One region of the Pseudomonas sp. P8_229 genome, then DNA from elsewhere that is predicted to be linked to it. Evidence: predicted binding sites of a transcription regulator. Region 1 holds the regulator's gene; each other region holds the start of a gene.
What was found. Region 1 encodes FliA, which starts transcription of late flagellar genes. Its sites were predicted from a motif close to CTAAAGTTTNNNNNNNNNNNGCCGNTAA; they were not measured.
Positions count from the first base shown of each region.

Region 2: QMK55_RS20340 (methyl-accepting chemotaxis protein) is a predicted target of FliA. The motif match lies at 8,355-8,382, and genes of this name have one in related genera.
Region 3: QMK55_RS26405 (methyl-accepting chemotaxis protein) is a predicted target of FliA. The motif match lies at 7,857-7,884, and genes of this name have one in related genera.

Region 1 is NZ_CP125378.1:4,749,023-4,758,997, forward strand. It holds gene flhA (flagellar biosynthesis protein FlhA) at 1-1,216, shown strand, start outside; gene flhF (flagellar biosynthesis protein FlhF) at 1,228-2,568, shown strand; gene fleN (flagellar synthesis regulator FleN) at 2,682-3,512, shown strand; gene fliA (RNA polymerase sigma factor FliA) at 3,509-4,249, shown strand; gene QMK55_RS21505 (chemotaxis response regulator CheY) at 4,418-4,789, shown strand; gene QMK55_RS21510 (protein phosphatase CheZ) at 4,808-5,596, shown strand; gene QMK55_RS21515 (chemotaxis protein CheA) at 5,651-7,924, shown strand; gene QMK55_RS21520 (protein-glutamate methylesterase/protein-glutamine glutaminase) at 7,974-9,128, shown strand; gene QMK55_RS21525 (flagellar motor protein) at 9,128-9,868, shown strand; gene motD (flagellar motor protein MotD) at 9,884-9,975, shown strand, end outside.
Region 2 is NZ_CP125378.1:4,501,771-4,511,745, reverse strand. It holds gene QMK55_RS20390 (diguanylate cyclase) at 1-335, shown strand, start outside; gene QMK55_RS20385 (DUF1003 domain-containing protein) at 662-1,195, shown strand; gene QMK55_RS20380 (LysR family transcriptional regulator) at 1,196-2,137, opposite strand; gene QMK55_RS20375 (CTP synthase) at 2,278-2,979, shown strand; gene QMK55_RS20370 (antibiotic biosynthesis monooxygenase family protein) at 2,976-3,290, shown strand; gene QMK55_RS20365 (DUF2025 family protein) at 3,471-3,794, opposite strand; gene QMK55_RS20360 (glycerophosphodiester phosphodiesterase) at 4,017-5,144, shown strand; gene QMK55_RS20355 (PepSY domain-containing protein) at 5,296-5,601, shown strand; partial or broken gene QMK55_RS20350 (sensor histidine kinase) at 5,762-5,923, shown strand; gene QMK55_RS20345 (hypothetical protein) at 6,059-6,508, opposite strand; gene QMK55_RS20340 (methyl-accepting chemotaxis protein) at 6,618-8,240, opposite strand; gene QMK55_RS20335 (transporter) at 8,517-9,539, shown strand; gene QMK55_RS20330 (inorganic phosphate transporter) at 9,792-9,975, shown strand, end outside.
Region 3 is NZ_CP125378.1:5,848,444-5,858,418, forward strand. It holds gene QMK55_RS26365 (hypothetical protein) at 1-844, opposite strand, end outside; gene QMK55_RS26370 (hypothetical protein) at 890-1,636, opposite strand; gene QMK55_RS26375 (C39 family peptidase) at 1,681-2,361, opposite strand; gene QMK55_RS26380 (heme utilization protein) at 2,425-3,429, opposite strand; gene QMK55_RS26385 (adhesin) at 3,501-4,073, opposite strand; gene QMK55_RS26390 (hypothetical protein) at 4,075-4,524, opposite strand; gene QMK55_RS26395 (AAA family ATPase) at 4,860-5,384, opposite strand; gene pnuC (nicotinamide riboside transporter PnuC) at 5,381-5,944, opposite strand; gene QMK55_RS26405 (methyl-accepting chemotaxis protein) at 6,095-7,729, opposite strand; gene QMK55_RS26410 (undecaprenyl-diphosphate phosphatase) at 8,035-8,865, shown strand; gene QMK55_RS26415 (DUF1294 domain-containing protein) at 8,862-9,290, shown strand; gene QMK55_RS26420 (MmcQ/YjbR family DNA-binding protein) at 9,405-9,764, opposite strand; gene QMK55_RS26425 (LysR substrate-binding domain-containing protein) at 9,761-9,975, opposite strand, start outside.

The DNA of each region.
Region 1 (9,975 bases):
GCCGGGCATGCCGCACTTCTCGTTCCTGAGCATGGCGGCGCTCGCTGCCGGTGGCGCCTACCTGTTCTGGAAGAAACAGAACGTTGCCAAGGTCCAGGCGCTGCAGGAAGTTCAGCGTCAGCAGGAACTGCTGCCGTCGCCGGCCCGCGCCATGGAAACCAAGGAGCTGGGTTGGGATGACGTGACCCCGATCGACATGATCGGCCTGGAAGTTGGTTATCGCCTGATTCCGCTGGTGGACCGCAACCAGGGTGGGCAGTTGCTGGCGCGGATCAAGGGCGTGCGCAAGAAGCTTTCGCAGGACCTTGGCTTCCTGATGCCGACCGTGCACATCCGCGACAACCTCGATCTGGCGCCGAGCGCCTATCGCCTGACCTTGATGGGCGTGATCCTCGCTGAAGCCGAGATCTACCCGGACCGCGAACTGGCGATCAACCCGGGGCAGGTCTACGGCACGCTCAACGGCATTACCGCCAAAGATCCGGCTTTCGGTCTGGAGGCGGTGTGGATTGAAGTCAGCCAGCGCGCCCAGGCACAATCGCTCGGTTACACCGTGGTCGACGCCAGTACCGTTGTCGCAACGCACTTGAACCAGATTCTGTACAAGCACTCCAGTGAGCTGATCGGTCACGAAGAAGTGCAGCAACTCATGCAATTGCTGGCCAAAAGCTCGCCGAAACTGGCTGAAGAACTGGTGCCGGGCGTGGTGTCGCTGTCGCAACTGCTCAAAGTGCTGCAGGCGCTGCTGGCCGAACACGTGCCGGTGCGCGACATCCGCAGCATCGCCGAAGCCATCGCCAACAACGCCGCCAAGAGTCAAGATACCGCCGCCTTGGTGGCTGCGGTGCGCGTCGGCGTATCCCGCGCCATCGTCCAAAGCATTGTAGGCACTGACTCCGAGCTGCCTGTGATCACGCTGGAACCAAGGTTGGAACAAATATTGCTCAATAGTCTGCAGAAGGCAGGACAAGGCTCGGAAGAGGGCGTTCTGCTGGAGCCAAGCATGGCCGAGAAGCTGCAGCGTTCGCTCATCGAAGCGGCGCAGCGCCAGGAAATGCAAGGTCAACCGGTGATCCTGTTGGTAGCAGGCCCGATACGCGCGATGCTCTCGCGTTTCGGCCGCCTCGCAGTCCCAGGGCTGCACGTGCTGGCCTACCAGGAAATTCCGGACAACAAGCAAGTGACCATCGTTGCGACAGTAGGGCCCAACGGCTGAGGTAGTGGTTTATGCAAGTTAAGCGTTTTTTCGCCGCCGATATGCGTCAGGCCATGAAGCTGGTTCGTGATGAGCTGGGCGCTGATGCCGCCATCATTGGCAACCGCCGCATTGCCGGCGGCGTCGAGCTGACGGCGGCGCTGGATTACAAATTGTCGGCGCTGGCGCCACGGGTTCCGAACATGGAACTCGAAGACGAGCTGCGCAAGACCCAGTCGCGCATCGTTACCGCCCAGGCCGAGTTGAGCCTGCGTGGCGAAGCCGATGGCAATAGCAATCGCCAGATTTTTGCCGGACTGCCGTTGACGGCTGGCCTGCCACTGACCGCCGCTGAACCGCTGAGCGAGCCGACCTATGCCGCTCCGGCGCGTCCGGCCCCGGCGCCTGCGCAGTCCTCCGGCGGCGTGGATCCGCGTGCACTGGATTCAATGCGTTTTGAATTGAACAGCCTGCGCGAGCTGATGGAAGTGCAGCTCGGCACGCTGGCCTGGAATCAGTTGCAGGGCAGCCGTCCGGCGCAAGCCAACCTGTATCGCCGTCTGCAGCGTATCGGCCTGTCCGGACCGTTGTCGCGCGACCTGCTGGCGATGATCACCGACATCGAAGAGCCTCGTCAGGCCTGGCGCATGTTGCTCGCGCACCTGGCGCGGATGATTGCCGTGCCGGAAGTCGAGCCGCTGGAAGAGGGTGGGGTGATTGCCATGGTCGGCCCGGCCGGCATGGGCAAGACCACCACCCTGGCCAAACTTGCCGCGCGCTACGTGCTCAAGTACGGCGCGCAGAATGTGGCGCTGGTCAGCATGGACAGCTTCCGTATCGGCGCGCAGGAACAACTCAAGACCCTGGGCCGGATTCTCAATGTGCCGGTGACGCACGTTGATCCGGGCCAGTCGCTGGTTCAGGCGCTGGATCCACTGCTGCGCAAACGCGTGGTGCTGATCGATACCGCCGGCCTGCAGGCCAGCGATCCGGCACTGCGCATGCAGCTGGAAAGTCTGGCCGGTCGGGGCATCCGTTCAAAAAATTATCTGGTCCTGGCAACCACCAGCCAGAAACAGGTTCTAACCGCCGCTTATCATAGTTACAAGCGTTGCGGGCTTGCCGGCTGCATCCTGACTAAACTGGATGAGACGGCCAGCCTTGGCGAAGTGTTGAGCCTGGCGATCAGTCATGAACTGCCGGTCGCGTACCTGACCGATGGCCCACGGATTCCGGATGATCTGCATCTGCCGCGCCGCCATCAATTGGTCAGCCGTGCCGTCAGCGTGCAAATGCAGGAAGAACCCAGCGAAGAAGCCATGGCTGACATGTTCGCTGATATCTACCACAGCCCGACCAAGCAGGTTGGCTGAGGTAATGAACCGTTTTTGTACCTACATCGATGGCCTGCCATGCATTGTTCCGGTTGAGAACGCGCAGCCAGTAATGTGGCCTCCGTCTATGCAAGACAAGGTAAAGAAATAACATGGGCAGCATGCATCCCGTACAGGTGATCGCGGTGACCGGCGGCAAAGGTGGCGTCGGCAAGACTAACGTGTCAGTGAACTTGTCTCTGGCGCTGGCAGAGCTTGGCCGTCGGGTCATGCTGCTGGACGCCGACCTGGGGCTGGCGAACGTTGACGTTCTGCTGGGACTGACCCCCAAACGTACTCTGGCCGACGTGATCGAAGGCCGCTGTGAGCTGCGTGATGTGCTGTTGCAGGGGCCCGGCGGGATCCGCATCGTGCCGGCCGCTTCCGGCACCCAGAGCATGGTTCACCTGAGTCCGGCGCAACATGCCGGTCTGATCCAGGCCTTCAGCGACATCGGCGACAACCTCGATGTGCTGGTGATCGACACCGCTGCGGGTATTGGTGACTCGGTAGTCAGTTTCGTACGCGCCGCGCAGGAAGTGTTGCTGGTGGTGTGCGACGAGCCGACCTCGATCACCGACGCCTACGCGCTGATCAAACTGCTCAACCGCGACTACGGCATGAACCGCTTCCGCGTCCTCGCCAACATGGCGCAGAGCCCGCAGGAAGGGCGCAACCTGTTCGCCAAGTTGACCAAGGTCACGGATCGCTTCCTCGACGTCGCCTTACAATACGTCGGCGCGGTGCCGTACGACGAAAGCGTGCGCAAGGCAGTGCAGAAGCAGCGAGCGGTCTATGAAGCCTTTCCGCGTTCCAAGTGCGCGCTGGCGTTCAAGGCGATCGCGCAGAAGGTCGATACCTGGCCGCTGCCTGCCAACCCGCGCGGTCACCTTGAGTTTTTCGTCGAGCGCCTCGTGCAGCAAACGGCAGGGCCTGTGTTATGACCGCGAGCGGTATGAACTACTACAAGAAGTCGGCACGTGACGCGCAGTACGAGTTGATCGAGCGTTACGCGCCACTGGTCAAGCGCATTGCCTATCACCTGCTGGCGCGCTTGCCGGCGAGTGTGCAGGTCGAGGATCTGATTCAGGCCGGAATGATCGGCCTGCTTGAAGTGTCGACCAAATATGACGCCAGCAAGGGCGCCAGTTTCGAAACGTACGCGGGCATTCGAATCCGCGGCGCGATGCTCGATGAAGTGCGCAAAGGGGATTGGGCACCACGCTCGGTTCACCGCAACACCCGTATGGTCAGTGACGCAATTCGGGCAATTGAAGCTAAAACCGGCCGTGATGCTAAAGATCACGAGGTTGCGGCCGAACTCCAATTGAGTCTCGACGATTACTACGGGATTTTGAATGACACGCTGGGCAGCCGGCTGTTCAGTTTCGACGACCTGTTGCAGGACGGCGAACACGAAGGGCTGCACGAGGATGGCGCCAGTGCTCATCTTGAGCCGTCACGCGATCTGGAAGATGAACGCTTCCAGGCCGCGCTGGCGGACGCGATTGCCAATTTGCCGGAGCGTGAGCGACTGGTGTTGGCGCTGTACTACGACGAAGAGCTGAACCTCAAGGAGATCGGTGAAGTCCTTGGCGTCAGTGAATCGCGGGTCAGCCAGTTACACAGCCAGTGCGCGGCCCGCTTGCGGGGGCGTTTGGGGGAGTGGCGAGCGCGCTGAAGGCAGTGTGGGGGACACTGCGAACGAGGCTGGTGCGGTGATCAACGGCACCGGTCTTGCTCTGTTGTGCTCCAGACAGTCATCGAGTGCTTTGCCGGATTGATTGAAATGGCGCGTCCAGGTGCTGGGCGCGTTTAAGACTGCTTGGAGGTCGAATTGGACAAGAACATGAAAATCCTCATCGTTGATGACTTCTCAACGATGCGGCGGATCATCAAGAACCTGCTGCGTGATCTGGGGTTCACCAACACCGTCGAGGCCGACGATGGCATCACTGCCATTCCGGTGCTCAACAGCGGAAGCATCGACTTTCTGGTAACGGACTGGAACATGCCGGGCATGACCGGTATCGACCTGCTGCGCCACGTGCGTGCCGATGAAAAACTCAAGCACCTGCCGGTGCTGATGGTGACTGCAGAAGCCAAGCGCGAGCAGATCATCGAGGCGGCTCAGGCCGGTGTGAACGGCTACGTGGTCAAACCTTTCACGGCTCAGGCGCTGAAAGAAAAAATCGAGAAGATTTTCGAACGCATCGGCTGATGAACGCGCGGGGGAGCTATGGAGCATAACGAATCTTCACAGGGCGATTTCGAATCGACCCTGAAAAAACACGCGGTCGAACTGGTCGAGAGCCTTGAAAAGGGCAGGTTCGGCGACGCTGTGCAACTGATCCATGAGCTCAATCAGACCCGTGACCGTGGCCTGTATCAGGAAGTGGGCAAGCTCACACGCGAACTGCACAGTGCGATCGTCAACTTCCAGATCGATCCGCACATGCCGCAGGCCGAGGAAGTGTCGCAAATCACCGACGCCACCGAACGCCTGGGCTATGTGGTCAAGCTGACCGAAGCCGCGGCCAACCGCACCATGGATCTGGTGGAAAGCGCTACCCCGGTGGTCAATGGCCTGGCTGAAGAAGCCCAGGCCCTGAGTACCGATTGGGGCCGTTTCATGCGTCGTGAAGTCGGGGCTGAAGAGTTCCGCGAACTGGCGCGCCGGGTCGACGGTTTTCTGTCGCGCAGCATCACGGACAACCGTGCGGTGTCGAGCAACCTCAACGACATCCTGCTGGCTCAGGATTACCAGGACCTCACCGGTCAGGTGATCAAGCGTGTGACCCAACTGGTCACCGAAGTCGAAAGCAATTTGCTCAAACTCGTCCTCATGGCCAGTCAGGTGGACCGCTTTGCGGGCATCGAACACGACCGCGCCGCGATGCTTGCAGAAAAAGATCCACAAAAACATCTCTCGCAGGGTGAAGGTCCGCAGATTCATGCCGATAAACGAGAAGACGTTGTGTCCGGTCAGGACGATGTGGACGATTTGTTATCCAGCCTTGGATTCTAGAGTTTTGGAATTTTAGGTTTTTTGGGTTTTTAGACCTGTAGGAGCACCCCATTAATGAGCTTCGGCGCCGATGAAGAGATCCTTCAGGATTTCCTGGTTGAGGCCGGCGAGATTCTTGAGCAACTGTCCGAACAACTGGTCGAGCTGGAAAGCCGCCCGGATGACGCAGATCTGCTCAACGCAATTTTTCGCGGTTTCCACACTGTAAAAGGGGGCGCCGGCTTCCTTCAGCTCAACGAGCTGGTGGAGTGCTGTCACATCGCCGAAAACGTGTTCGACATCCTGCGCAAGGGTGAACGTCGCGTTGATGCAGAACTGATGGACGTGGTGCTCGAAGCACTGGACGCGGTGAACAGCATGTTCAGCGAAGTCCGTGAACGGGCACCGATCACCGCTGCGACCCCGGAACTGCTGGCCGCTCTGGCGCGCCTGGCCGAACCGCAATCGGCGGACGTCGCCCCGGCATCGCCAGTGGCCGAGATGATCGAAGAGCTGGTCGTCGAAGGCGATTCGGGTGACATCACCGATAACGAATTTGAACAGCTGCTGGATTCGCTGAACGCCGCCAAGGCCGAAGCCGAAGCCCCGGCCGCTGCTGCACCTGCACCTGCGCCGGCTGCCGATGCTGCTGCCGGCGATGAAATCACCGACGCCGAATTCGAGTCGTTGCTTGATCAACTGCACGGCAAAGGCCAGTTCGCGGCGGATGCCGTGGCACCGACTGCAGCGGCTCCGGCAGCACCGGCGGCGGGCGACAGCTCGGACATCACCGACGACGAATTCGAAGCACTGCTCGATCAGTTGCACGGCAAGGGCAACTTTGCCGTGGAAGCGCTGGAGTCGGCGATCGCCTCGGCGCCTGCCGCTCCTGCCGCTCCGGCGGCTGCGGCTGCCGGTAGCGACCTGATCAGCGATCACGAGTTCGAATCGCTGCTCGACGAACTGCACGGCAAAGGCAAGTTCACCGACGTCGGCGCCGCGACTGCGGGCACCGCATCGACCGTGGCTGCGCCTGCCGCCAAGGCTCCGGCTGCTGCGCCAAAGGCTGCTCCGAAGCCTGAACCAAAGGCCGAAACGCCAAAACCGGCTGCCGCTGCTGCACCGGCTCCGGCCCGCGCCGCCGCCGCTGCTCCGCCACCGGAAAAACCGGCCAGCGAAGCCGAGACCACTGTTCGTGTCGATACCGCGCGTCTCGACGAAATCATGAACATGGTTGGCGAACTGGTACTGGTGCGTAACCGTCTGGTGCGCCTGGGTCTCAACAGCGGCGACGAAGCCATGTCCAAGGCCGTGTCGAACCTCGACGTGGTCACGGCTGACTTGCAGACCGCGGTGATGAAGACCCGGATGCAGCCGATCAAGAAGGTCTTCGGGCGCTTCCCGCGCCTGGTTCGTGACCTGGCGCGTCAGCTCAAGAAAGAGATCAACCTGGAACTGGTGGGTGAAGAAACCGACCTCGACAAAAACCTTGTCGAGGCCCTGGCCGACCCGCTGGTCCACTTGGTGCGCAACGCCGTCGACCACGGCATCGAGTCGCCGGAAGAGCGCGAAGCCTCGGGCAAGGCCCGTGGCGGTCGCGTGGTACTGGCAGCCGAGCAGGAAGGCGACCACATCCTGTTGTCGATCTCCGACGACGGCAAGGGCATGGACCCGAACGTCCTGCGCGCCATCGCGGTAAAACGCGGCGTGATGGACAAAGATGCGGCCGATCGCCTCAGCGATACCGAGTGCTACAACCTGATTTTCGCCCCGGGTTTCTCGACCAAGACCGAGATCTCCGACGTGTCCGGCCGTGGTGTCGGCATGGACGTGGTGAAGACCAAGATTTCCCAGCTCAACGGTTCGATCAACATCTACTCGACCAAGGGTCAGGGCTCGAAGATCGTCATCAAGGTGCCGCTGACGCTCGCGATCATGCCAACCCTGATGGTGATGCTCGGCAATCAGGCGTTTGCGTTCCCGTTGGTCAACGTCAACGAAATCTTCCACCTCGACCTGTCGACCACCAACGTGGTGGACGGTCAGGAAGTGGTGATCGTGCGGGACAAGGCGCTGCCATTGTTCTACCTCAAGCGCTGGCTGGTCAGCTCCGCCGCTCACGAAGAGCAGCGCGAAGGCCATGTGGTGATCCTTTCGGTGGGCACCCAGCGGATCGGCTTCGTCGTCGATCAACTGGTCGGTCAGGAAGAAGTGGTCATCAAGCCATTGGGCAAAATGCTCCAGGGCACTCCGGGCATGTCCGGCGCCACCATCACTGGTGACGGCCGCATCGCTCTGATCCTCGATGTTCCAAGCATGCTCAAGCGTTACGCCGCACGGCGTATTTGAATCCGGGGCAGCGGGGCGACGACGTCCCGCTGCGCCTAATGGAGTGTTTATGGCAGTCAAAGTCCTGGTGGTGGACGATTCGGGTTTTTTCCGCCGCCGCGTCTCGGAAATTCTTTCAGCGGATCCGAGCATCCAGGTGGTCGGCACGGCCACCAACGGTAAAGAGGCGATCGATCAGGCCCTGGCGCTCAAGCCGGACGTGATCACCATGGACTACGAGATGCCGATGATGGACGGCATCACGGCAGTGCGGCACATCATGCAGCGTTGCCCGACCCCGGTGTTGATGTTCTCCTCGCTGACCCACGAAGGCGCCCGGGTAACCCTGGATGCGCTGGACGCTGGCGCGGTGGATTTCCTGCCGAAGAATTTCGAAGACATCTCGCGTAACCCCGAGAAGGTCAAGCAACTGCTGTGCGAGAAGGTCCATAGCATTTCGCGCAGTAACCGTCGTTTCAGTGCCTACAGTGCGCCGGCTCCGGCCACTGCACCGACGCCTGCGCCTGCGCCTGCTCCGGCGGCATCGAGCTTCAGCAGTCACAGCAGCAGCGCGCCAACGCGTCCGGCACCTGCGCCTGCGCATGCTCCAGCGGCCAGCCGCGCGCCGGCTGCCAGCGCTTCGTCGCCGGCACCGAAACGCAAAGCCTACAAACTGGTTGCCATCGGTACGTCGACTGGCGGCCCGGTTGCGCTGCAACGAGTGCTGACTCAGTTGCCGGCGAACTTCCCGGCACCGATCGTGCTGATCCAGCACATGCCGGCGGCGTTCACCAAGGCGTTTGCCGAGCGTCTCGATAAGCTGTGCCGCATCAGCGTCAAGGAAGCCGAGGATGGCGACATTCTGCGTCCGGGCCTGGCGCTGCTGGCCCCGGGTGGCAAGCAGATGATGATCGATGGCCGTGGCGCGGTGAAAATCCTCCCGGGCGACGAGCGTCTGAACTACAAGCCGTGCGTGGACATCACCTTCGGTTCGGCAGCCAAGTCCTATGGTGACAAAGTTCTGGCGGTCGTACTGACCGGCATGGGCGCCGATGGCCGTGAAGGTGCGCGTCTGCTCAAGCAGGGCGGCAGCGCGGTGTGGGCACAAGATGAGGCAAGCTGCGTGATCTACGGCATGCCGATGGCCATCGTCAAAGCTGATCTCGCCGACGCGGTGTACAGCCTGGACGACATCGGCAAGCACATCGTCGAGGCGTGTATCTGATGGATGTTCTAAGCCTTATCGGGATCATCATGGCGTTCGTCGCCATCATTGGCGGCAACTACCTTGAAGGCGGCCACCTCGGTGCGCTGGCCAACGGTCCTGCCGCGTTGATCGTGCTCGGCGGCACCATCGGTGCAGCGCTGCTGCAATCGCCGATGAGCGCCTTCAAGCGCGCCATGCAGATCCTCGCCTGGATTCTGTTCCCGCCACGGGTGGACCTGGCCGGCGGTATCGACCGGGTGGTCAACTGGAGCCTCACCGCGCGCAAGGAAGGCTTGCTTGGCCTGGAAGGCGTAGCCGATGCCGAACCGGACAACTACTCGCGCAAAGGCCTGCAACTGCTGGTCGATGGCGCTGAGCCGGAAGCGATTCGCAGCATCCTCGAAGTGGATTTTTACACCCAGGAAGCGCGCGACATCGAGGCGGCCAAAGTCTTTGAAAGCATGGGCGGCTACGCGCCGACCATCGGCATCATCGGTGCGGTGATGGGCCTGATTCACGTGATGGGCAACCTCGCTGATCCGACGCAACTGGGCAGCGGCATCGCCGTGGCTTTCGTCGCGACCATCTACGGTGTCGCCAGTGCCAACCTGGTCTTGCTGCCGGTCGCGGCCAAGCTCAAGTCAATCGCGTTGCGGCAGTCGCGTTATCGCGAAATGTTGTTGGAAGGGATCCTGTCGATCGCCGAAGGTGAAAACCCTCGCTCTATCGAGCTGAAGCTTCAGGGCTTCATGGATTGATGGGGGTAATGGACTATGGCTCGTCGCAGGCACCAGGAAGAACACGTTAATCACGAGCGCTGGCTCGTGTCCTATGCGGACTTCATTACGCTGCTGTTCGCTTTCTT
Region 2 (9,975 bases), 250 kb from region 1:
GCTCGCTCAAGCAACTGGCCGAAGGTGAACCGGCAGGCCGCTATGGGGGTGACGAGTTCTGCGTGATCCTGCCCGATCAGCCATTGCACAAGGCCGAAGCACGGATGGAGCACCTGCGTCAGGCGTTGCAGCAGTACCACCATCCCGATGTGCCGGACCTGCGGGTCAGCCTGAGTATTGGCCTGGCGCGCTTTCAGCCGTCATACAGCGATGCGATCGCCTGGCTGGATGACGCCGACAAGGCGCTCTATACCGCCAAACACACGGGGCGCAACACGATCAGCGTAGCGCTGGGTCGTCCGAGTTCAAACGACGCCAGCCAATTCAGTCTTTGAAAAACCTGTAACCATGTTGGCGCGTGAAGGGACCGACCGCTCCGTGGCCGTGATCGAGTTCGATCTTGATCGCGGGCCCACAGCGTGATTCTGCAGATCCGCGATGGCGCCAGTGAAGCGGTGCAGGCAGTGAGCAGGTTTGCCAATGAGCGGGCGCCTGGGTAATGGATATGCCGGGCCGTTAAACCGCGTCGCGGCCTTCGCGAGCAAGCCCGCTCCCACAGGAAAATGCATTCCAAGGTGCGAGCGAGCCTGCTCACGAAAGGGCCATGAGCCGCAATGCAGGACTATAGTGACCTTCAGTCCCAAGTCCCGCCGAGTCCATCATGACCACAGAAAAACCCGAAACACCCGCCACAGCCCCCGTCGATCACTTGCGCTTCCATCGTCCCCACGCTCACCTCAACACCACGTTCGGCGATGACAAGTTCGCCCTGCGCGCCGAGGCATTCGCGCGCTTCTTCGGCACGCCAACGTTTCTTGGCGCGCAAACCCTGATTGTGCTGTTGTGGGTTTTACTCAACGTGACGGGCATCACCACTTTCGACGTATACCCGTTCATTCTGCTGAACCTCGCGTTCAGCCTGCAATCGGCCTACGCCGCGCCGCTGATCCTGCTGGCACAAACCCGCCAGGCCGCGCGGGACAAGGCGCAAGCCGATGCCGACGCACAACACCGTGAAGCGCTGGCGACGGCCAACAGCGAGCGTCAGGCGCAAGCGGCGAAGAACACCACGCAATTGCTGGAACTGCTGGAGCAGAACACCCGCCTCACCGAAATGACCAAGAGCCTGACCGAACGCATCGAGGGTTTGACGCGCGAATTGCACGAGCACATGTGCCAGACCCGACAGCCCTGATCACGGCAAACGCAGCGCCCGCCCCAGTTCGTCGAACAACGTGACCACCGAGCGCAACGCCCGGCAGTCCGGGCGGGTCAGCAGCCACAGCGCGGTGTCGTAGCCGTGCAGCGGTTCGCTGAGGGCCTGCAAACCTTCGCTGATCAGAAAGTCCGGCAACGCCGCCACGCCGAGTCCTCCGCGCACCAGCTCAGTCACCGAAAGCATGCTGTTGCAGCGATAACTCGGGGTCACGCCGGGCAACTGCTGACGGCGCCAGGCGACGGTCGGGTGATCCGGCAGAAACTCATCCGGGGCGATCCAGGTCAGTGCCGCCAGATCCGATGCATCAACGTTTTGCAGATAACGCGCACTGGCACAGACCCGGTAGGAAATCTTCGCCAGTTGCCGTCCGACCAGATGCTCGGGCGGCGTGCGCGTCAGGCGCAGGGCGATGTCGGCATCGCGCCGGCTGAGGTTGGCGAAATCGTTGGAGGTGCTGAGTTCAATGGTCAGCGCCGGGTAATTCGGCATGAACTGCGCCAGCGCCGGTAACAGCAGGCCTTGCAGCACCGAATCGGTACAGGTCAGGCGCACCGTGCCGCTGACCACTTCCCCACCCTGCTCGACGCCGATGCGCGCCGCTTCCAGTGCCTGTTCGGCACGCTCAGCCTGCTCGGCCAGGGTCTGCGCGAGTGTGGTCGGCAGGTAACCGGCGCGGCTCTTTTCGAACAATTGCTGACCCAGCGCTGACTCCAGCCGCCGCACCGCGCGAAACACCGTCGACACGTCTACCCTGAGCAACTGCGAAGCCCGAGCCAGAGAGCCTCCGCGCACCAGAGCGAGAATCAGCGCCAGATCCGGGTAGTCGAGTCGATAGTGCGTCGCTGCATTGATCACTTGGGGAAACGCCAATATTGAGTGCGTGAACGCCAATCTATAGTGAGCCCCGGTGATCGACAACTGCACACATTCACTGTGGCGAGGGGATTCATCGCCGATGGACTGCGCAGCAGGCCTTGTTTGAGGGCCGCTTCGCGCCCCGTCGAGGATAAATCCCCTCACCACAGAGCTTCATCACTCACTGAAATCAAGGAAATCCCATGGACGCCATTTCCATCGCCCTGATCGGCGATTACGACCCGCAAGTCACCGCACACCAGGCGATCCCCGTTGCCCTTGGCATGATCGCCGAGCAGTCCGGCCACAATGTGCAATTCGAATGGCTGCCCACCGAGCAGATCCACGCCGACACTGCGCTGGATCACTTTGACGGTTTCTGGTGCGTCCCGGCCAGCCCCTACAAAAGCGAAGCAGGCGCCTTGCGGGCGATTCGTTTTGCCCGCGAACAACAGCGCCCTTTCCTCGGCACCTGCGGTGGTTTTCAGCATGCGGTGCTGGAGTTTTCGCGCAATGTGCTGGGCTGGGTCGATGCCGAACATGGCGAGACGTCACCCGATTCGCAGCGAGCAGTGCTCACGCCGCTGACCTGTTCCCTGGTGGAAGCGGTGGACAGCATTCATCTGGTCGCCGGTTCGCTAATCGCCAAGGCGTACGAAACGTCGGAGATTCATGAAGGCTATCGCTGCCGCTTCGGTGTGAATCCGCAGTTCGAACGAGAGTTGCTGACCCATCGGCTACACGCTGTCGGCCACGATTCGGCGGGCGATTTGCGCGCAATCGAATTGACCGACCATGTGTTTTTTGTCGCGACACTGTTTCAGCCGGAACGTGCGGCGCTCAAGGGTCAGGTGCCGCCGCTGGTGCGGGCGTTCGTCGAAGCGTGTGCGGAGCAACGTCAATGAAGCCGAGTGAGCCGTGCTTCGCGGTGATTTTCACCTCGACCCGCACCGAGGGTGACAACGGCTACGCAGCAGCAGCCGAGCGGATGATGGAACTGGTGGTGCAGCAGCCGGGGTACCTCGGCGTGGATTCGCTCAGGGGCGAGGACGGAGTCGGGATCACCATTTCCTACTGGGAGAGCGAGGCGGCGATTCTGGCCTGGCGCGAGCATCCCGAGCACCGGGTGATTCAGGCGCGAGGACGGGCGCAGTGGTATTCGAAGTTTCAGACGCGGGTGTGTCGGGTGGAGCGGGAGTATCGGTTTGGGCAGTGATGACTGCGGCGTACCGACTGGCCTCTTCGCGAGCAAGCCCGCTCCCACAGGTACGGCGTTTGGGCAGTGCGTTGGGTGTTGCGGCCTCATCACTGGCAAGCCAGTGTGATTTTCTGCACAACGCATACCCTGTGGGAGCGGGCTTACTCGCGAAGAGGTCTTCACAGTCAGCGCATAATCTCAGCCTTTCACCAGACTGCGCACCGCCACAATCTCCGGCACCTCAACCTTGCTCATATAAACCCGCAACGGCTCGCTGATGTTGATCCGGTCATCGATGTTCTGATCCAGCAGCAACTGAATCAGCTCGCGCTTCAAGCTCATGGTCGTATCAGAGACCGCCCAGACAAACTCGCTGGTGGGAATGATGCCGTCATCGGCCACGTCCATACCGAACGAATCTTCGCTGAAACGCACGATGTACTGGCCGGTCTTGCGATTGAGGCCGACAAAGCCCTTGAGGTCGTCGGCGGCCTGGCAGATGAGTTGGGAAGTGATGCGCATGGTAAACCTCACAAAAAATCATCGATGGTTTACACGCAGGGCAAAACAATCGGCGCGCCCTCTGCCGGGGCGTCTGCCTCGGGCAAGCGTACTGCAAACAGCGCCACAAAAGTGCAGGAAAAATCGCTTTAAATACGTTTATGTCGGTCTGGCGATAGCAAGCAATCGATTCAGTTGTTAAAAGGTACGTCTTTGAAAAAGCCCTGCGAAAGGAACTCGAACATGCTCGCCACTTTCACCAAAAGCGCCCTCATGCTGAGCCTGATGCTCGGTCTCGGCCAGGCCCACGCCGCTGCCCAGACCAACATCGATGCACTGGCCGCCGCCCATGGCATCCCGCATCCGGCGGTGATCGCCCACCGTGGCGCGTCCTTTGATGCACCGGAATCCACCGCCGCCTCCTACCGGCTGGCCCGCGACCTCGGCGCCGATTACCTGGAAATGGACTTGCAGCGCAGCAAGGATGGCGTGCTGTTCGCCCTGCACGACAACAACCTGCAACGCACCACCGACGTTGCGACTAAATTCCCGGAGCGCAAGGACAGCCCGGCCACTGCCTTCACCATGGCCGAACTGAAAACCCTCGACGCCGGCAGCTGGTACAACAAGGCTTACCCGGATCGCGCGCGCCCGACCTACGCCGGGCTGAAAATCCTGACCCTGGACGAAATCATCGACATTGCCCGGGCCAACCCGAAACACAAGCCGGGCCTGTACATCGAAACCAAGGAGCCGCAGCTGTTCCCCGGGATCGAGCATGACCTGAAAGAGAAACTGCAGGATCGCGGCTGGCTGAGCCCGGCCGGGTCGAAACTGGCCAAAAGCGAGCTGGGCGTCGGTCAGGGCAAAGGCAAGGTGATCCTGCAGACCTTCGAGAAGAACAGCCTCGTACTGCTGCAAAAGGAAATGCCACAGGTGCCGAAGATCCTGCTGCTGTGGGTCGGCGAAAGCAGCATCGAGCCGAAATCGGCAGTGACCTTTGCCGAGTCCGGCGAAAAAGACAAGAACGTGTTCTACGGCAAGCAGGAGCCGAAGTCCGAAGCCGAGTTCAAACAGTGGGTTGATTTCGCCAAGGCTCAGGGCGCCATCGGCACCGGCCCTTCGGCCAAGCTGACCAAGGGCGGCGACCAGAGCTATTCGGACCTGGTGCAACCGTGGATGAACCAGTACACCCACGATCAGGGCATGCTGGTGCACGTGTATACCGTCGATGAGCCGGTGGACTTCGAGAAAGTCATGGCGGCGGGTGTCGATGGCATCTTCACCAACCGCGCCAGCGAACTGTTGAAGTTCTACAAGCGCCCGGCCAGTGCCAGTGTTGATCAGGTGTTGAAGAACAACGGGTTCTGATCGGTAAACCGGGTGGTCCGCATCGCGAGCAGGCTCACTCCTACAAGAGTGCTGCACGCGATGGGGGGTTTTAAGGGTGAATTAAGTTGTGGTGGTTAACCTGAGCCCACTTCAACAGAACACGCACTTAAGCAAACCAAGGATCGAACTCATGAAAACTTTGACTGCCCTGTTTACCGCCGCTGCCCTGACGCTGACCGCTGGCCTGGCCCAGGCTGACGTCCGCGTCGACCAGATCCCGCAACTGGTGAAGGAAGGCAAGATCAAGTCGCTGGAGTCGATGAACGCCGAGGCGCTGAAACTGCACCCGGGTGCGACCATCACCGACACCGACCTGGACAACCACTTCAACGGTTACGAGTACGAAGTCGAGCTGAAAACCGCCGATGGCAAAGAGTTCGACGTGGACTTCGATGCCACCACCGGCAAGGTGCTGAGCAACAAGCAAGACACCTGATACAACGCCAAAAAAGCCGCACGATCGAACGATCGTGCGGCTTTTTTGCGTCTGGCCTCAGGCTAATCGCTTCAGTCACGTAATCAATGCGCGCCAAGCCCCCGGCAGCCCGCTAGCATGGCCGCAGATCGATCAACGACAGCAGACGAGAGCGATGGGCATGGGGCAGACAGCGGCAGCAGACATCGCGACAATCGGTCGGATCAGCGCGGTTCCGGCGATCCTTCAGGTGATCCGCGAACTGACCGGCCTGCGTTTTGCCGCCGTGGCGCGGGTCACCGAGGATTCGTGGACCACCTGCGCGGTGCTCGATCAGTTGGAGTCCACCACCTGAGACACACCACAGATCCCTGTAGGAGTGAGCCTGCTCGCGATAGCAATGTGTCAGTCACCATGAATATGGCAGACATACCGCTATCGCGAGCAGGCTCACTCCTACAGGGGAATTACGTGATGTTTAGGCCGAGGTGCTGACCAGCGAACCCGAGCTGCTCGAACCGGAATCTTGCAACGCCTGCAACAACGCCGCCGTGGCCGTCTGCAACGAAGCCGACGTACTGGAGATTTGCGACTCGGCGGACGCCACGTCGGCAGCCTTGGCATCGGCGTCTTCCTGCTTGGCCTGCGCCGCTTGCAAAGCCTGTTGCTGTTCCTGCAATTGCTTTTGCAGCTCGGCGATCTGCTTGCGCAGTTCTTTCACCGAATCCGATTCACCGCTGCTGTCGGAACTGCTGTCGCCCGCTGGAGCAGCGCCACCGCCGGCAGCAACTTTGCTGGTGTCGGCGCTGACGCCAGTGCTGGCCGTGGCGGTGGTACTGGAGGCGTCCTCGGTACCGTCGCTGATCTTGGTTTTGCTGGTGGCGGTGGTGACGGTCTGATTGATCGAAACAGAAGTGATGCTGACCATGGGCTGGCTCCAATGCCGGTTATAGATAACCGGCCATCGGCGGCGCTCGCCCTGATTTGAGATCGACTGTGTACCGACTCGGTAACCGAATCGGTACACCCAGGCTCGATCAGGCGCTCAGGCGCGCGGTGACTTCATTGAGTTGCCCGGACAGGCCATGCAGGTTCTGGCTGGCGCTTTCAGTGCGCTGCACGCTGTTGAGGTTGGTGCTGGCAATCGAGGTGATTTCGGTCAGGTTGCGCGAGATGTCTTCGGCCACCGAGGTCTGCTCTTCGGCGGCGGTGGCGATCTGGCGGTTCATGTCGCGGATCGCTTCCACCGCGTGGGTGATGCGCTCGAGCATGGCGCCGGCCTGGGTCACTTGCTCGACGCTTTGGTCGCTGCGCGCCTGACCGCTTTCGATCGCGTGCGCCGCGTCCACCGCACCGGTCTGCACGTTCTGAATGATCTGGTTGATCTCGATGATCGACTCCGCCGTACGCTGCGCGAGGTTACGCACCTCATCGGCGACCACGGCAAAACCGCGCCCGGCTTCACCGGCGCGCGCCGCTTCGATCGCCGCGTTGAGCGCCAGCAGGTTGGTCTGCTCGGCGATGCCGCGAATCACTTCCAGCACCTTGCCGATCCGCCCGCTGTCGGCTTCCAGGCGACGGATCACCTCGGCGGTGTTGGCGATTTCGCCACGCATCTGGGTGATGGTCTGGATAGTGCCCTGCATGACCTTTTCACCCTGCTGGGCGGACTGGTCGGCATCGTCGGCCGCCCGCGCCGCGTCCGCCGCGTGACGGGCAACTTCCTGGGCGGTGGCGGACATTTCGTTCATCGCCGTCGCTACTTGATCGGTGCGGTTGAACTGCTCGTTGGTACCACCGGCCATGGTCGTGGCGATGGCGTTCAGCTCGCCGCTGGCGCTGTCCAGATCACTGGCGCTGCGCTGCAGGTGGGTGAACGTCTCGGCGAGGAAATCACGCAGGGTATTGGCGGCTGCCGCAAGGTTGCCCAACTCGTCCTGACGTTCGTTGGCGACACGTTCGACGAGACGTCCGCGACTCAGTAGGGTGACGTAATCGATCAGCTTGCGAATCGGTTCGATCAGGTTGCGGTTGACCAGCCACAGGCTCAACAGACCGATCAGCAGACCCGAGCCGAGCATCACCAGAATCCCCAGCATCACGATGCTGTCAGCACTGGCGCTGATCTGCGCCGACTGCTCGGTGCCCTGCTTGCGCAGCTCGGCTACCAGTTCGCTCATCTGATCGCTGGCGGCGCGGTCCACGCCTTTGACGGCGGAGTCGCCGGCCACTGGGTCGCCACCGGCGGCCACGTAGGCATCGCGACCTTTCTGGTACGCAGCGCCGAGCAGACGGTGCTCTTCACGCAGGCGTTCGATACGGCTTTTCAGCGCCGGCTCCATGCCTTTCTGGCCGGCCAGTTCACCGAGGGTGTTCTGCACATCGCGCTGGCGATCTTCGAACTGGCTCCAGAATTTGGCCAGGTCTGCCGGCTGCTTGCCGCGCAGCAGGACGTTTTTCCACTCCTGCACCTGCACCTTGAATTGCAGGTTGGCCTCGTCGATCAGTTGCGAGGTGTGCAAGGGACCGGCGATCAACTGGCTGTAGTTCTGCACGCCGTTGGACAGGTAATGAAAGCAGGCCAGCGCGATCAACAGCATCGCCAGCAGGCTGCCGCTCAGCAGGGCGAGAATTTGCGCTCTCAGGGATTTTTGCAGCATCGCAAGATACTCAGGACAGGGATGAGGCACGCCCTATAAGGCGTGGGATTTTGCCGGACATCCGTGTCGGCGAGCCTTGGCTCATGGCCAAGCGCGCGCAACGTAACCTAAGCGTGATCGGCGTACCAGAGCGCTTCTTGAAGAAAATCCGACCGCCGGTAAGACATTGATCTGGCGTCACTTTGTCGTCACACAAGTGTCACATGTGATTGCGATGATGCGGCTCAGTGAACCTGCCATTCCGCGACCGGCGTCCCCTCCTCGCAGCGAGCCTCCATGAACCACAGCCTCGATATCAGTCATCGCGATCCTGATTTGTTCGGTTTGCTTTACGGCTTCCGGTTCCGCCCGGGTGAACGCGGTCGCGAAGTTGACTCGGCGACCGCCCTGCGTTGCCTGCAAGACGACAGCGACAGTGATGAATTCCTCTGGCTGCACCTGAACCTGGCCCACGCCGCGTGCGAGCGCTGGATGAAAAGCCATCTGCAATTGCCCGAAGAATTTTTTGAAGCGCTGCACGAAGGCTCGCGTTCGACGCGTATCGAACACGTCGACTCTGCGTTGCTGGCGGTGGTCAACGACGTGGTGTTCAACCTCAGCAGCATGGTCTCCTCGGACGTCTCGACGCTGTGGGTGTGCGTGCGCAGCAAACTGATCGTCAGCGCACGCCTGCAACCGCTGCACTCGGTGGACAAGCTGCGCTCATCGGTGAAGGCCGGCGAATGCTTTCGCTCACCGTCGGAACTGCTCGTGCACCTGCTGCGCGATCAGGGTGAGGTGCTGACGCAGATCGTGCGCAAGACCAGCATGAGCGTCGACCAGGTCGAGGACCAATTGCTCTCCTCGCGCCTGTCGACCAACCGCGCCGAACTCGGTGCCAACCGCCGGGTGCTGGTGCGCCTGCAGCGCCTGCTGGCGCTGGAGCCGGGTTCGCTGCTGCGCCTGCTCAACCGTCCGCCGCCGTGGCTGCAGAAGGAGGACGTCAAGGAGCTGCGCAAATCCACCGAGGAGTTCGCGCTGATCATCAACGACCTCACCGCCCTCGGTGAGCGGATCAAGTTGCTCCAGGAGGAGATCGCCGCCAACCTCAACGAACAGAGCAACCGCACGCTGTTCACCCTGACGGTGGTGACGGTGCTGGCGCTGCCGATCAACATCATTGCCGGTTTTTTCGGGATGAACGTCGGCGGCGTGCCGTTATCCACCGATCCGGAGGGGTTCTGGATTCTGGTGGCACTGGTGGCGACGTTCACCGTGATTGCCGGGCGCTGGGCGTTTCGCAAGCGCGGGGATTATTGAGCCCCAAAATACTGTGCCCCACCACAGTTCCCCCTGTAGGAGTGAGCCTGCTCGCGATAGCGGTGTGTCAGACACAGCTGTTTTGCATGTGCCAACGTCATCGCGAGCAGGCTCACTCCTACAGGGGTTGATCATTGCCCTTCAGATTAATGGTCAGGCTAATCCCGCAAACACTGACCTGCCGCAGTCTCTCTGTAATATTTAGCAACGATCATGACCGACACTCCTTCCCTCGCTCAGGATTGTCCGCTCATGGCTACTCCCTCCCTGACCGCCCGCCAGGCGTCCGCCCCCAGTGGCAGGCCAGCCCTCGACAAGAAAACCGGCCCGTTCACCTACGTGATCTTTTTCGCGGTGCTCGCGATGGGCATGCTGTTCACCGCCTACAGCCTGATGCACGACATGCACGAACTCGGCACGGTGGTGACCACCTGGA
Region 3 (9,975 bases), 1.1 Mb from region 1:
CGTCGGTCTGACGCAGCTTGATCCCGAACGGGTCCTTGCCGGTTGGCGCCTTGACTCGCAGGGTGACCACGGCGTCCGGGGTGTTGACCGACTCGTCGAGGAACTTGTATGCAATGCCGAAGTTGACGTCGCCGATCGTCGGATCACGCGAAACATCCTGTTCCGTGGTGACGTTGGACGCACCGCCATTGCCGCCACCGGACTGGTAGGTCGAATCGCGGTAAACCACTGGCACGTTCACATCGAACTGCCAGCGGTTGTCGAAGTTGTAGCGGCCGGTCAGGTCCAGCGTCCAGGTGTCGGCCTTGATCCGGTCGAGGTTGATGTTGCCCAGAAAGATCGAATCCAGGGCCAGAAAGCCGTTGAGGATCAGTTGGCGGGTGTCGTAACGCGAGTAGGTCACACCGGTTTCGAAGCTGAACTTACCGCCACCGAAGAAGCCGCTGGCTTCGTCATAGAGGTTGGACACACTCTGGGCCGGTTGCGAATCGTCGGCCAGTGATTGCCCGTAAGAAGCGCCACTGCCCCCGGCTGCGCCCCCCGACGCTGCTGCCGCCCCGACACCAGGAGCCCCGGTACTGGTAGCGACTTTTGGATTGCCTTTCATGTCGGCTGGCGACTTGGCCAGACGCTTGGGTTGCGGCGCCGCCGGTTGGTCTTCGACCTGGCGAACCCGCTGCTCGAGCACCGCCAGCGCTTTTTGTTGTACATCGTAGCGTTGCTTCAGCTCCAGAAGCTCCTGTTTCAGGGCTTCTACGTCGGCGTCCGGTGCCGCTTGCAGCATGGCTGCAGGTAGAAGAGTGCTCAAACATACAGCTGCACGCAGTGATACTGATCGATACATGAATAAGCCGTCCCTTTAAGCCCAATGATCGAGACTCAGCGTAGTTCAATATCCGATATTGCGTAGTGCCCTGAGTTGAGTCAGGTTGCAGTCCAGTGCGCCGGGGCTGATGCCGTTATTGCTAAGCACAACATTGAGTTGGGTCATGTTGTTGACCACGTTGGCACTGCCGAGCAGGCGAGTGTTCTGCAGCAGGCCACCCTGGGCGACTTGTTGCAGGGCCGTACCTTGATTCCCCGAGGCTTGAATAGCCATCTGCACGCCACCGCTCGTGGCTGAAACGGCGACGCTGCCGGCGGCATTGCTGGCGCCGATCGTCTGGCCGGCCATCAGGGCCTGACCTTGTGCTGGCGCCAAAGGAGGAGGGGTGTTGGCTTCTTTTACGTTGATCGCCACGTTGTTGTTGGCGGTGTTGCCGTCGCCGGCGGCGCGTACGCTTTGGGTCACGCCCTGGCTGCTGTCGAGTCCCGCACCACCGATGACATTGCCAGTGCCCGGAGTCGGGGTGCTGCCGTTGCCGTGTTGCTTGATGGTCGAGACGTAAAATTCCGGTTTGATCGTGGCGGCCTGAATCTGCATCGAGGTCGCAGCGCCAATCAGATCACCGCTGGCGTTGCGCCAGGTACTGCTCATGACAATGCCGAAGCTGATGATCCGCCCCGGCATGACGTAACGACCGCGTAGCTCGGAGAGCTCCTGGTCATTGATTTCGATAGGTTTGAACCCTGCATTGGCATAGCCTGACGCGCTCGCTGCCAGGCAGGCGGCGGCCAGCCAGTATGAGGTTTTCATCTGCTGCTCCCGGGACATCCAGCCCCATTCTTTATAATCGGCGATTAAAAGAAGTCGCTCTGTATGAACCCGAAGTCCATCAATTCAGCATCTTTGACAGGGTTGAAAGAGTCGAGCTTGTTCTTGGCGGTCAGCGGTGCCGGAGGACTGCGAAGTGCATTGGTTTTGTCGTATCCGGGGCCGACGATGGCGAAGACAATGCCGTTCCAGCCTTTGACAAAGTCATCATGGGCGTAGCGTTTGTGACCGAGAACCGGGTCTCCGATGTAAACCCAATTCTTGTCCGAGCGCTGCAGCACCACGAAATGCTTGTAGCCGCGAATTTCCATCAGTACCACCACCGGGATCGTGACATCGTCGAGCTTTTCCGGCGGTATCTTGTAACCCCTGGCGCGCATGCCGATGCTTTCTATGTAGCGCTTCATGTCCAGCATGGAAAAACCCTGAGTGCGAACAAGGTCCTGGTCAGAGTTGACCAGCATGCCTTTGATGATGTGCTCCTCATCGACGTCAAGCCAATAGGCCTGGCGCAGAACCGTGGCCAGTGCGGCAGCGCCGCAGCTGAAATCGGTTTTTTGTTCGACGATGTCGGCAAACTTGCGTTCACGGATGCTTTGCACGTTCTTGTAGACGAGTACGCCGCCGGGCAGGGCAGCGACGGGCATCTGGGCAGCCTGAGTCAGGCCGGACAGGCAAAGCAGGGCGATAAAGGCAGTCTTACGCATGATCGATACGCCTTTGCGGACTGAGGAAAAGCCCCGTTTCCGGGGCTTTCGTTTCGATCGCGATTACATGCAGGCTTTGCAACCTGCAGCGATGGACAGCGAGTTGCTTTGTTGGTTGCCAACACCGGCGGCGTTGTTGAAGCCACCGTTACCCGACCAGTTGTTGCCTACGTTGGTCATGCCTGCAGTGTTGGTGACAGGGTTTTTCCAGCCGTCTGGGGTCAGCACTTGTTGAGTGGTTACACCAGCCAGACCGAAGGCACCCACAGCTTCGAAGGTAGCTTTTTGATCTTTGCCACCACCATTGCCGCCATGACCTTTGTCGTCGTTGCCGTAACCGCCACCGCCGTGACCGTGATCGTCATCTTTGATGGTGGCTGTGCCAACGGCGCCGAATACGCCGACGGCGGCGACAGTGCCAGTGAGGGTATCTTTCTTGAAGGTCTGAGTGCCGTTGTTGCCGACTTGCAGACCGGTAGTGCTTTGGTTGGCAGCAGCAGCGGCTTGCGCTACACGACCACCGGACACAGCGATTGCCAGGTTGTTTTTCTGTTGGTTGAAGTTGCCGGCAGCGTTGTTCACGCCGATGTTACCCGAGCCACTGTTGCCGACGTTGTTCATGCCGGCAGTGTTGGTGCTGGAGTAGTTGCCAACGGTGTTGTTGCTGTTGACTTGAGTGGCGCTGGAAGCGGACACCGCAGAGCCGAAGATGAAGCTTTCGTCAGCAGTTGCCAGAGCAGCGGCGTTGTCTTGTTGGTTGCCGTCACCGGCCACGTTGTTTGCACCGATGTTGCCGTTGGCGCCGTTGAGCGAGCCACTGATGCCGGCGTTGTTCTGGGTGCCCTGGTTCAGGACGGTGTTACCGCCGTTGTTTTGCACGTCGAGCACTGCGGCACCGGCACCTGCGCCGATTTGCAGCAGCTCTTCCAGGGTTGGACCTTTTGGTGGAGGAGGGTTGTGACCGTGACCACCATTGTTACCATGATCGTTGCCGCCTGCTTGAGCCGCCATTGCCATTACTGCTGCAAGAGCGAAAACCAGTGGTTTGAGAGCCATTGTAGTTTTCATGGTGTTTCTCCGTCGTGCTTATTAGTTGGTTAAGTGTTGGTACTTTCTAATTGCACTGCTTCTTGTTTGGGTCAGTCAGCGACCCGGATGCTCAGGGTGTTAGCCATACGGTTCCCCACCCCGGCACTCTGGTTCACCTGGATCACCCCTCGGCTGCCGGTGAAGGCCTGATCACTTGTCGTGACCTGGCGACTGCCGGGTGAGGTGCCAGTTGCTCCTGAGCTCGGTAAAAGCGCCACGTTCTGTTGCGAAAGGGCGCTGTCGTCAACGCTCTGCGGGGCAGCACTGATGCTGACGCGCGTCACGTTGGCCATCTGGTTGTTGGCCCCGGCACCCTGGTTCACGCCCAGGATCCCGTTGCCATTACTGAAAGAGTTGCCACCAATGTTGGCGCTGGCGTTCATCGACGGGTTGGCGGGTGTATCGAGCTTTTGCCTGACGATGGTCGAGGCGCTGGCATTGGTGCCGATGGCGATCGCCTTGGTGTTGACCTGTTGCATCTGGTCGCCGGCCGCCTGGTTGACGTTGAAGTTGCCGTGGTATTGCACACCGGTATCCTGGATGTCTGCGTTGTTCACGGAACTTGGATCGGCCATTGCGCTGGCGCAGCTGAAGAGGGCAAGCAGCAGAAGGGAACGATTCATCTCATTGGCCTCCAGCCATACGGGTCAGCGGTGCCAGACCGGTGCTCAACGAGCGATTGATCGTGTTGGAGATCGTGCCGCCACCGCCGCCGCCATGACCGGCGCTCATGCCTGGCAGGCCGTTGGGGTTGGTCAGGACGTTCATGCCGGGCATGTCCGAGTTCGGCGTGATCATGTTGCTGCGGATCGAGGAGCCGCTGGCTACACTGGCAAAGTCACCGTCACTGAGTTCGGTGCTGTTCATCGCTTGATTGATTCGATCGGAAGGGTTGGCATTGACCGTGGTGGGATAGGGATCTTTGCCGCCGCTGCGTCCGATGGGAATGGGCTGGACGTCGCGGTTGAGAACGATCACGCCATTGCCTTCGGCCTGAACGTTGAAACTGATGAATGTGCTGGCGGCTGATCCAATCAGCAGAAGGCAGGTCAGGCCTTTATTGAAATTCCCCACGGCGGCAATTCCTTCTTCAGTGGGCTGGCTCTTGTCAGCGTTGGAAAGGAGAGAGCGAAAGCTGTGCCGCTTTTGAATTGTTGTTGATTTTCAACCGGTTGGTGATGGGCCGTGCAGCGCTGATACAAAAACTGTTTCAGCGCTGAAACAGTCGCGCGGGCACCCAGTCGGTCAATGGCGGCGCAAAGCTCTGGAACAAGGGTTTGCCGGGGACTGTTTCACGGGCGTAACAGATATTCTGACAAAACGATGAAGGCCATTGAAATGGCTGCTTTGCGCTGGAGTGGGTGTTTCAGGAATGGACACTTGTGCCCCGAAAGGGGCTGTTCGCCGGGTCAATCAGCCAATAAATCAGCGACCGCCTCGAAAGCCTGCGCGCGGCGCTCATCCCAGTTGCCCTGAATGATCTGCAGCGTTTGCCCATGCTGTTCAAGCCAGTCGCGGGTGGCTTGAAAGAACGCCATGCGTTCGCTGAGTTGCGGCTGGCAACGCTGGCCATCGTCGGTCCAGTCGATCTGCTCCGGCGACAACACCAGGTGCAGGTCGTAGTGCCGCGCCAACAGCTCCGGTTCCAGCCATGCCGGGCAATCGCCGAACAGAGTCTGGCTCCACAGAATGTTGCTCAGCAGATGGGTGTCGAGAATCAGCAGCCCGGGTTGCTGCGCCCGTGCCTGATCTTCCCATTGCAACTGTCCACGGGCGATGTCGGGGATGTCGTTGAGGCAGGTATCGCGCGGATTTTGTTCGATGAACCAGCGCACGTATTCATCCACCCGCAAACCACCAAAATGCGCCTGAAGGTCGGCCGCCAGCCAGCTCTTGCCCGTGGATTCAGGGCCGGTCAGGACCACGACCTTCATGGCTGCAACGCCGGATCGGCGCGCCACTCACGCCAGCCTTGCACCGCAATCAGGGTGAACAGGGCATACAGTGCGGCGGTGAGGTACAGCCCCTTATAAAGAAACAGGCCGACGAAAATCACATCCAGCACGAACCACAGCGCCCAGCATTGCAGGCGTTTCTGCGCCATCCACAATTGCGCGACCAGGCTGAATGCCGTCAGTGCGGCATCGAGCCACGGCTGCGCGGCGTCAGTCCAGTGCGCCATGGCCGCCCCCAGCAGCAGGCTGCCGAGGGCGCCCACGCTCAGACCGAGCAGGATCGAGCGTCGGTCCAGACGCGTGACGTCGCGCCCGTCATGCAGGGTTCCGGCGCGGGTCCATTGCCACCAGCCGTAGACTTGCAGCGCGGCGTAGATCACTTGCAGCAACATGTCCGAGTACAGCTTCACGTCATAGAAGATCCAGCTGTACAGCAACACCATGACCAGGCCGATCGGCCAGCACCATGGATTCTGTTTGACCGTCAGCCAGACGGCGATCACACCGAGGGCGGCGGCAAACAGTTCAAGCCCGGACATGGGGGTTCCTTGGGGGGAGTTGAGGAGGGAGCGGATTGTACCCAAAAACCTGTAGGAGTGAGCCTGCTCGCGATGGCGGTGTGTCAGTCACTCTGTGGTTGACTGATACGACGCTATCGCGAGCAGGCTCACTCCTGCAGGGGGGCGGTGTTAGACGCGGAACTGGCGTAGAAGCTGGTTCAGCTGCTCACTTAATTGCCCAAGCTTAACGCTCGCTGCACTCGACTGCTCCGCCGCCAGCGCCGTGCTGTGGGACAGGCCGGCCGCCTGGGTGACGTTCTGATTGATGTCCTCGACCACATGCGCCTGTTGCAGCGTGGCGCTGGCAATCGAAGCGTTCAGGCCATTGAGGTTGCGCAGTGCCTGGCCGATGGCGTTCAGGCTGGCACCGGCGAGGCCGGCCTGTTCGATGGTCAGTTGCGAGGCCTTGCTGCTGTCGCCGATGACCTTGACCGCCGCTTCGGAGTGATTCTGCAGGCGTTCGATCATGGTCTGGATTTCCGCCGTCGATTTTTGCGTGCGCTGCGCCAACAGCCGAACCTCATCGGCCACCACCGCAAAGCCGCGGCCCTGTTCACCGGCACGCGCCGCTTCGATGGCTGCGTTGAGCGCCAGCAGGTTGGTCTGCTCGGCAATCGAACGGATCACCTCCAGCACACTGCCGATCTGCGTGCTTTCCGCCGCCAGCGTACGAATCACTTCGACGGCTTGATCAATGGTCCCGGACAGCTTGTCGATCTGTTGCAGGCTGCCGTCGATGTTGATCTGGCCCTGTTGCGCCTGGGCTTCGGCGTCGCGCATTTCAGCGGCGGCGTGTTCGGCATTCTTCGCCACGTCCTGCACGCCGTAGGTCACTTCATTGATCGCGGTTGCCACCAGTTCCATCTGCTGCGATTGCTGCTGGCTGCGTTGCTGGGCCTGGGTGGCATCGTTGCCCAGCTCACTGGACGACTGGCCCAGCGCGCTGGCCGAGACCTGCAAATCACCGATGACCCGGCGCAACTTGGCGGTAAAAGCGTTGAAGTGATGCGCCAGTTGCGTGACTTCGTCCTGGCCGTGGGTATCGAGACTGCGGGTCAGGTCGCTTTCGCCGCTGGCGATGTTGGCCATGGCATTCACGGTTTCCTGCAGCGGGCGCACGATGCTGCGGGCAATCAGGATCACCAGCAGGGCCATGATCAAGGCGATCACCAGGCCGATTATCGTGGCCTTGATCACCTGGCCGCGGAACTCGCTCTGCACATCATCGATATAGACGCCGGAGCCGAGCACCCAGCCCCACGGTTCGAACAGTTTGACGTAGGAAGTCTTGGCCACCGGCTCGCTGGCGCCGGGCTTGGGCCAACGGTAATCGACCATGCCTGCGCCCCGGCTTTTGGCGATCGCGACCATCTCGTTGAACACCGCGAAACCGTCGGGATCGCGGATTGCCGAGAGGTTCTGGCCTTCAAGTTTGGGGTTGGTCGGGTGCATTACCATCACGGGCGTGAGGTCGTTGATCCAGAAGTAGTCGCTCTGGTCGTAGCGCAGGCCACGAATGGCGGTCAGCGCCTGTTTCTGTGCGGCGTCGCGGGTGAGGGTGCCGGCAGTTTCCAGGTCATGATAGTAGGTCAGCAGGCCGCTGGCGGTTTGCACCACATGCTGGGTTTTCTGCGCCTTGGCGTGGTACAGGTCATCGTGGATCTGCTTGAGCATCAACACGCCCAAAGTCAACAACATGACCACGGCCACAATCAAAATGAGCCACAAGCGTCGGCTGATCGACACACTGCGCAAGCTGTTCATAACGCTGTCACTCCGATTTCTTTTTCTTGTAATAAATCAACGCCAGCATCCAACCACGTTTCGGTGATCGGGCATACGCGACCCAAGTCGTATAACGCCGCAGCACTATTAAGGCTTGTCTGTTAGGATTTCGGCCCCGCGCGCGAAAACCTGAATCCAAGTTGATATTTCACGGAATTTTGACCGTTTCGTGTGGATCCTGTGCGCGCGGAATCGGTACAGCTACAAACAGCTACGCTGAACGCAGTGAACGTTAGAAAAATATTATCGGGGCATGCCGGCGTGCATCGCTCTTTGGGGGATTGATGGATCTTTGGACCGCCTTGCAGGCACTGATTCTTGGAGTTGTAGAGGGGCTGACGGAGTTTTTGCCCATTTCCAGTACCGGACACCAGATCATTGTTGCCGACTTGCTCGACTTCGGCGGCGAACGGGCCATGGCGTTCAACATCATTATTCAGCTCGGCGCGATCCTCGCGGTGGTCTGGGAATTTCGCCGCAAGATCCTCGACGTGGTGATTGGCTTGCCGACCCAGCCGAGTGCGCGACGCTTCACCGCCAACCTGCTGATCGCTTTCCTGCCGGCGGTGGTGTTGGGGGTGATTTTTGCCGACTTGATCCACCAATACCTGTTCAACCCGATCACCGTGGCGACCGCGTTGGTAATCGGCGGGGTGATCATGTTATGGGCCGAACGCCGCCAGCATGAAGTGCATGCCGAAACCGTTGACGAGATCACTTGGAAGGACGCGTTGAAGGTCGGTTTCGCCCAGTGCCTGGCGATGATTCCCGGCACCTCGCGCTCTGGCTCGACGATCATCGGCGGTCTGCTGTTCGGCCTGTCGCGCAAGACCGCCACCGAGTTCTCGTTCTTTCTGGCGATGCCGACCATGGTCGGCGCGGCGGTTTACTCCGGTTACAAGTATCGCCACCTGTTCGTGCCGGCAGATTTCCCGGTGTTCGCCATCGGCTTCATCACCGCGTTCATCTTCGCCATGATCGCCGTGCGCGGTCTGCTCAAGTTCATTGCCAGCCACAGCTACGCGGCATTCGCCTGGTATCGGATTGTCTTCGGTCTGGTGATTCTCGCAACCTGGCAGTTCGGCTGGGTCGACTGGTCGGCGGCCAAGCCATGAATGATTCACGCGCCCGTCGCCCGGACGGGCGCCCGTCCGGTGGCGGCGTTCAGCATCTGAAACTGAAACTGGCGGTATTGCTGATCGTCTGCGCATTGCCGGCATTCGGCGCGCTGTCGATGTGGCTGCGCGGGATCTCGCTGGTGCCGCTGACCGCCTATGGTGTGGTCAGCGTGTTGACGTTCTTCATGTACTGGGCGGACAAGCGCAAGGCCCGCGCCGATGCCTGGCGCACCCCGGAGAACATCCTGCACGCACTGGAACTGGCCGGCGGCTGGCCCGGCGCGCTGATCGCCCAGCAGGTGTTCCGGCACAAGACGCGCAAGGTGTCGTTTCAGATTCTGTTCTGGGCGATCGTGGCGTTGCACCAGGTGTTCTGGATTGATCAGCTGTTTCTCGGCTCGAACCTGCTTTCACTGTTCTAAATCACCACAAATCCCCTGTAGGAGTGAGCCTGCTCGCGATAGCGTCGTACCTGTCAAAGAGATGTCGACTGATACACCGCTATCGCGAGCAGGCTCACTCCTACAGGGATGGTGTCAAAGCAGTAATCCAACTTGGGTTTTCTTCGGCAGCTTGCTCACCACCAACTGATGCGATCGCGTCAGCAATCCGCGCAATTCCTCGGCGCCCAGCGGGTAGGGCGGGTGCATGATGATCCACTGTGCCCGCGCCAGATAAGGCGCCGGATGAATGCCCGGACGGTCGCAATGGCCGAGAAACAGATCCCTGTCGACCTTGAACGCCAACGAATCTCCGCGTAGCCCCTGCAAGGCGAACATCTTGTTGCCGGCGATCGAAAACACCCGCACGCCACCCCATTTGTAATCCTCCCGCGCGCCCGGCAAGGCCAGGCAGAAGGCCGCGACATCCGCTTCGTTCATCTTTCCCTTGGTCATAACAGTCGCTCCCCACACGCATTGAACGATTCGACCAGATGATCGATCCACGCCCGCACCGCCGGCATCACCCCGCGTCGATGCGGATACACCGCCTGCAACCAGCCACCAGGCAACGACCACTCGGGCAGCAATTGCACCAGCGCACCGCTCTCAAGATCGCCTTCGCAATACATCATCGGCAACAGGGTAAAACCTTGGCCGGCCAGCA